Regions from separate parts of the Hydrogenophaga sp. PML113 genome, predicted to be linked through region 1. Evidence: predicted binding sites of a transcription regulator. Region 1 holds the regulator's gene; the other holds the start of a gene.
The links. The regulator FNR, encoded in region 1, switches genes on or off when oxygen is low (the NO sensors DNR and NnrR bind a similar motif). The targets are predictions, from matches to a motif close to TTGATNNNNATCAA.
Positions count from the first base shown of each region.

Region 2: a site for FNR is predicted at 1,377-1,390, ahead of BHU06_RS09485 (cyclic nucleotide-binding/CBS domain-containing protein). Genes of this name have one in related genera too.

Region 1 is NZ_MIYM01000007.1:88,996-92,198, reverse strand. It holds gene hemN (oxygen-independent coproporphyrinogen III oxidase) at 1-938, opposite strand, end outside; gene fnr (fumarate/nitrate reduction transcriptional regulator Fnr) at 1,054-1,773, shown strand; gene BHU06_RS14710 (hypothetical protein) at 1,751-1,999, opposite strand; gene BHU06_RS14705 (hypothetical protein) at 2,001-2,291, opposite strand; gene ccoG (cytochrome c oxidase accessory protein CcoG) at 2,311-3,203, opposite strand, start outside.
Region 2 is NZ_MIYM01000004.1:214,801-218,003, reverse strand. It holds gene BHU06_RS09495 (FAD-binding oxidoreductase) at 1-227, shown strand, start outside; gene BHU06_RS22505 (hypothetical protein) at 318-677, shown strand; gene BHU06_RS09490 (nitroreductase family protein) at 701-1,315, opposite strand; gene BHU06_RS09485 (cyclic nucleotide-binding/CBS domain-containing protein) at 1,509-1,976, shown strand; tRNA gene BHU06_RS09480 (tRNA-Thr) at 2,049-2,124, opposite strand; gene BHU06_RS09475 (class 1 fructose-bisphosphatase) at 2,177-3,184, opposite strand; gene pepN (aminopeptidase N) at 3,197-3,203, opposite strand, start outside.

The DNA of each region.
Region 1 (3,203 bases):
CGGCCCTGGCGCTTGGCCACGGCCAGGGCGTCGTCGGGAAGGGCGAAGTGGTCCATGCCGACGTAAACGTAGCCCGCCGCGCGCAGGATGTCCAGCGAGGCCGATAGCATGGCCAGCTTGTCGGCCGCGCCCGGCAACTCGGCCGCCACGATGCGCCGCTGCGGCTTGAAGCGCGCCGGCAGGTGCGCGTAGGCGTACAGCGCCACGCGGTCCGGCCGCAGGGCCTGCAGCTGCGCCAGCGTGCGCCGGAAGGACTCGGGCGTCTGCAGCGGCAGACCGTAGATCAGGTCCACGTTGACCGACTCGAAGCCGATCTGCCGCGCCGCGTCGACCAGCGCGAACACCTGCTCGGCCGGCTGCACGCGGTGCACGGCCTTCTGTACGGCGGGATCGAAGTCCTGCACACCGAAGCTCAGGCGGTTGAAGCCCAGGCGGTGCAGCGCGCGCAGGCGTTCGGCGCTCACGGTGCGCGGGTCCACCTCGATGGAGTACTCGCCGCCCGGCGCGAGCGCGAAGTGGCGCCGCAGCATGGCCATCAGGTCTTCCAGCTCGGCATCGCTCAGGAAGGTGGGCGTGCCGCCCCCCAGGTGCAGCTGGGACACCGACTGGCCCGCGCCCAGGTGCTCGATCTGCAGGTCCAGCTCGCGCGAGAGGTGGCGCAGGTACTCGGCGCCGCGCGAATGGTGTTTTGTAATAACTTTGTTGCAAGCGCAGTAGTAGCACACCGATTCGCAGAACGGGATGTGCACATACAGCGACAGGGGCAGCGCCATCGACCCGGCCCGCCGCTGTCCCAGCGCCAGACGGTAGTCCTGCTCGGTGAAGGCCTCCACGAAGCGGTCGGCCGTGGGATAGGAGGTATAGCGCGGCCCCGGAACGTCGAAGCGACGCAGCAGTTCATCGGGGATCACATGGCTCACGGCGGGTCCTTCTGGCATGGCCCCACTGTGCCGGCTGGCGGGCCCAGACGCCTTGATCCTGGTCAAGCGGCTCTGTGATCCCGAACCCAAAGGGGTATGCTCGCTCCCTGTCATGCACTCAGGAACGACGCACATGGACGCGCAACGCATCAAAGTGGCGTGCTCAAGCTGCAACCTTCGCGAACTCTGCCTGCCCATGGGCCTGAGCGCAGAGGAAATGGGCCAGCTCGACACACTGATTTCCTCCCGCAAGCGCGTCAAGCGCGGCGAAGCCCTGTTCTCCGTCGGCGATCGCTTCACCTCGCTCTACGCCGTGCGCTCGGGCTTCTTCAAGACCTGCGTGACCACCGCCGACGGGCGCGACCAGGTCACGGGTTTCCAGATGGCGGGCGAGATCATCGGCCTGGACGGCATCGTGAGCGACCACCATGCCTGCGACGCGGTGGCGCTGGAAGACGCCGAGGTCTGCGTGATGCCCTTCAACCAGGTCGAAGAGCTGTCGCGCCAGTTCACCCCGCTGCAACACCACGTGCACCGCATCATGAGCCGCGAGATCGTGCGCGACCACAGCGTGATGCTGCTGCTGGGCAGCATGCGCGCCGAGGAGCGGCTGGCGGCCTTCCTGCTCAACCTGGTGCAGCGCCTGCAGGCGCGTGGCTTCTCGCCGTCCGAGTTCAACCTGCGCATGACGCGCGAGGAGATCGGCAGCTACCTGGGCATGAAGTTGGAGACGGTGAGCCGCACCTTCTCCAAGTTCGTCGACGACGGCATCATCGACGTCAAGCAGCGCTACGTGCACATCAAGGACACCGAGGCGCTGCGGCGCATCGTCAATCCGCAGACCTGCTCCTGAGCGCTTCCTGCGGCGGCAAGGCCAGCCACAGGCTCAGGCTGCAGGCGACGGCCGTCACCGCCCAGAACACGAAGAAGGCCACCGTGTAGACGGCGGGGCGCGACCAGTCGAGCGCGACGCCCTGCCAGTGCAACTCGCCCGGGTCCACCACCGCGAACACCAGCATCTCCAACACGCCGGCCATCAGGAATGACGGCCAGCCCACCCACATCCAGCGGCGGCCCATGTCAGTGGCCACCCTCGCGGACCACGGGCGAGGCCGCGTGGTTGCGCGCCTGGTGCGCGGGCTGCAGGCCGATCAGCGCCTCGTCGCGCTGCGGGCCCTGCAGGCGGCGTGCCTGCTCCAGTGTGGCCTGGTAGGCGGCCTTGTCGAGCACCGGGTCGGCGCCCTCGATGGCGATGACGGCGGTGCCGATGGCCGCCACCACCACCACCAGCGGCCCGCCCACCACCAGCCACATGGGGCCCACGCGCCACCAGGGCTCGGGCGCGTCGGTGCTCATCGGATCGGGGTTCATGGGGTCTCCTGCGAAAGCGTCATCGGGGAACGAGGAAGGTGCTCTTCTCACGCACCCGCACGCGCTCGTCCTGGGCGGCGCGCACTTCGAACTGGATGGGGTGCGAGCCGCTCGCGGCCACCCCGGGCGGCACCTGGACCCGCGCGGCGACGGCGCGCACCTCGGCGGGCGCCACCTCCACACGATCGCCAGACGCCAGGGCGATGCCCGGCAGGCCCTCCACGCGCAGTTCGTAGGTCTGCGCCACCTCGGTGGCATTCATGATCTGCAGCCGGTAGACGTTCTCGACGCGGCCTTGCTCCACCTCGCGCGCCAGCGCGCCGCGGTCGCGGATCACGTCCACCTTGAGCGGCGTGCGCAGCCAGAGGCTGCCCAGCACCGCCAGCGACACCGCCAGCAACACGCCGCTGTAGACCAGCACGCGCGGGCGCAGGGCGCGGCGCAGCATCTGCGCGCGGTTCCAGCCCTTGGCGACACCGTTCTGCGTGGCAAAGCGGATCAGGCCACGCGGGTAGCCCACCTTGTCCATCACCTCATCGCACACGTCCACGCAGGCGGCGCAGCTGATGCACTCGTACTGCAGGCCTTTTCGGATGTCGATGCCGGTGGGGCAGACCTGCACGCACAGGGTGCAATCCACGCAACTGCCCAGACCAAGGGCCTTGGGGTCGGCCTTGCGGCTGCGCGCGCCACGCGGCTCGCCGCGCCCCTCGTCGTAAGTGACGATCATCGTGTCCCGGTCGAACATGGCGCTCTGGAAGCGCGCGTAGGGGCACATGTACTTGCACACCTGCTCGCGCAGGAAGCCCGCGTTGCCGTAGGTGGCCAGGCCGTAGAACAGGATCCAGAAGGTCTGCCAGGGCCCGAGCGACAGGCTGGCCACCAGGCCCGCGAGCTCACGGATCGGCGTGA
Region 2 (3,203 bases), on a different contig from region 1:
ACGTGGTGCCGGTGCGCGCGGGGCAATCGCCCGACCACGTCAATCGCCGCGTCGAAGACGCGGTGCTGCGCCTGGGAGGCATCAAGTCCCTGTACTCCGACGCCTTCTTCACGCGCGAGGTCTTCGACCGCACGTACGGCATGGACAGCTACGAGCGCCTGAAGGCGCGCTACGACCCGCAAGGCCGGGCGCCGCACCTGTTCGACAAATGCGTGCGGGGCGCCTGAGCGCGTCGCACGCGCAACTTGATGGCCATCAAGCCGCGGCGATCGGCGCGCTCCTACGCTGGGCATCTCCCCACTTCAAGGACCATTGCCATGCGGACCTCCACCCTTCGAACGATCACCCTGTCGGCCGTGCTGGCCTGCGCCGCTGCGGCGGCCTTTGCTCAGAGCGCACCCCGGCCCGGCGAGGACAACTACCCGCCAGGCGCACCCAATGCGGCCACGCCGAACGCCCCGCCCAGCGGCGCTCGCGTGGGGCCGCGCTACACCCCGGGCTGGTCGATGATGAGCAAGGAAGAGCGCGCGCAGCACCGGGCGCAGATGCGGGCCACCAAAACGCCCGAGGAATGCCGTCACGTGATGGAGGAGCACCACCGCCTCATGGAGCGCCGCGCGGCCGACCGCGGCGCGCCCCTGCGCACGCCCCCGCGCGCCGCCTGTCCCGCGCGCTGAGCCGCGCGCTGGCGGCGTCGCGCTCAAGTGTCCGCGGGCGTCGCGCAGCGGCCCACCGATTGCGCCAGCGCGATGCGCTCGGTGGGCTGGAGGCCCAGCGCCTGGGCCAGCCGGCGCCGGTCGATCAGGGCGCGCACCACCGTGCCCAGGCCATGGGCCGCGCAGTGCAGGTACACGTTCTGCGCGATGCAGCCCGCGTCGGCGCCGGCAAGAAAAGGGCGTTCGTCCGCACGCGCGTCGTGCATGGCCGCGAAGTCGGCCACGTAGACCAGGTCCAGCGGGGCCGAGGCGGCGAAGGCCTGCAGGCCGGTGAAGCCGCGCAGGTCCTCGGCCTTGACCAGGCTCAGCCGATGGGCCTGAGGGTCGTAGCGGAAGGCCCCTTCCGGCAGCACGGCGAACACCGCGACTTCCTGCCAATCGTGGGCCGAGGGCGCGGTGCGCCCATGCTGGGGCGGGCGGTTCACGCCGAACGCGGCCCATAACAGGTCGGACACCTCCTGCAGGCTCAAGGCGTCGGGCAGGAACTCGCGCGTGCTGCGGCGCAGCCGCAGTGCGCTGGCCAGCGTGGCGCCGCCTTCCGTGCGCGCGGGCGGCAGGACGACATCGTCGGTTTCAAGATTGAGCTGGACGGTGGACATGGTCTTTGCTCCATCGGGGACAGGGATGGACGCACCATGACGCCGGGCGCGGCGCCTGTGCTTGACGCAGGTCATGTCCGCGGGCCGGAACGTCGCGCGGGGCACCGGGTGGGCAGCTTGATGGCCGTCAACATGGGCGTCTGCTGCCTGGGCCACAGTGGTCGCCATGGGTCCCCGACCCCTTGGAGCCACCATGAAGATCGCCCACCTCTGCCGGCGCGCGCCGGTCACCATTCCCGCCAATGCCTCGGTGCGTGAGGCGGCCCGCGCCATGCAGGCCGAGCGCGTGGGCGCGCTCGGCCTGACCGACCCGTTCGAGCCCGGGCGCATCGTGGGCGTCGTCACCGACCGCGACCTGGTGCTGCAGGTGCTGGCGGGCGAGCGACCCGTCGACGGCCAGGTGGTGGCCGGCGTGTGCTCGTCCAACCTGCATGGCGTGTCGGCCCAGGCCTCGGTGCACGAGGCCGTGGAAGCCATGCGCCGGCACGGCGTGCGGCGCTTGCTGGTGATCGGCGACGACGGCCAGGCGGTGGTGGGGGTGCTGTCGATGGACGACGTGTTGGGCGTGCTGGCCGACGAACTGGCGGCGCTGGCCGGCACCCTCAAGTCGGGTCTGGCGCGCGAGGGCGAGCCCGGTGGCGAGGCGCGCGCCAGCCATTGAGCCTGCGGCGCCAAGCGCGCCGGCCCAATGAAAAACCCCCGCGGGCCGGATGGACCGCGGGGGCTGGGAAGGTGGTGCCGGAGAGAGGAGTCGAACCCCCGACCTTCTCATTACGAATGAGCTGCTCTACCAACTGAGCTACACCGGCGAAGCCTGGCATTATAGCCAAGCGGGCGAGGGCCTGGTCCGTGGCCGGCGGCTCAGGCCTCGCGGTGGTATTGGGTGACGCGCTCCACCTCGTTCTTGCTGCCCAGGATCACGCTGACGCGCTCGTGCAGCTTGCCGGGCTGGATATCCAGGATGCGCTCGCGCCCGTTGGTGGCGGCGCCGCCGGCCTGTTCCACCAGCCAGCTCATGGGGTTGGCCTCGTACATCAGGCGCAGCTTGCCGGGCTTGTCGGGCTCGCGCTTGTCCCAGGGGTACATGAAGATGCCGCCGCGCGTGAGGATGCGGTGCACATCGGCCACCATGCTGGCGATCCAGCGCATGTTGAAGTCCTTGCCGCGCGGGCCTTCCTTGCCCTGCAGGCACTCGTCCACGTAGCGCTTCACCGGGGCGTCCCAGTGGCGCATGTTGCTCATGTTGATGGCGAATTCCTTGGTGTCGGCGGGAATGCGCACGTCCTCCTGCGTGAGCACGAAGGAGCCCTGCTCGCGGTCCAGCGTGAACATGGCCACGCCGTCGCCCACCGTCAGCACCAGCGTGGTCTGCGGACCGTAGACGCAGTAGCCGGCCGCCACCTGCTTGTGGCCGGGCTGCAGGAAGTCGCCCTCGTCGACGCCGCGGTCGCCTTCAGGCATCTTGAGCACGCTGAAGATGGTGCCGATGCTGACGTTGACGTCGATGTTCGAGGAGCCGTCGAGCGGATCGAAGAGCAGCAGGTACTCGCCTTGCGGGTAGCGGTTGGGCACCACGTAGATGCTGTCCATTTCCTCGCTGGCCATGGCCGCGAGGTGGCCGCCCCATTCGTTGGCCTCGATCAGGACCTCGTTGGCGATGATGTCCAGCTTCTTCTGGACCTCGCCCTGCACGTTTTCGCTGCCGGCGGTGCCCAGCACGCCGCCCAGCGCGCCCTTGTTCACCGCGTGGCTGATGCCCTTGCAGGCGCGCGCCACGATCTCGATGAGCAGGCGCAGCTGCGAGGGGATGTGGCCGTCGACGCGCTGCTTTTCGACGAGGTAACGGGTGAGGGAGATGCGTTGGCTCATGGTCGGGTGTTCTCAGTCG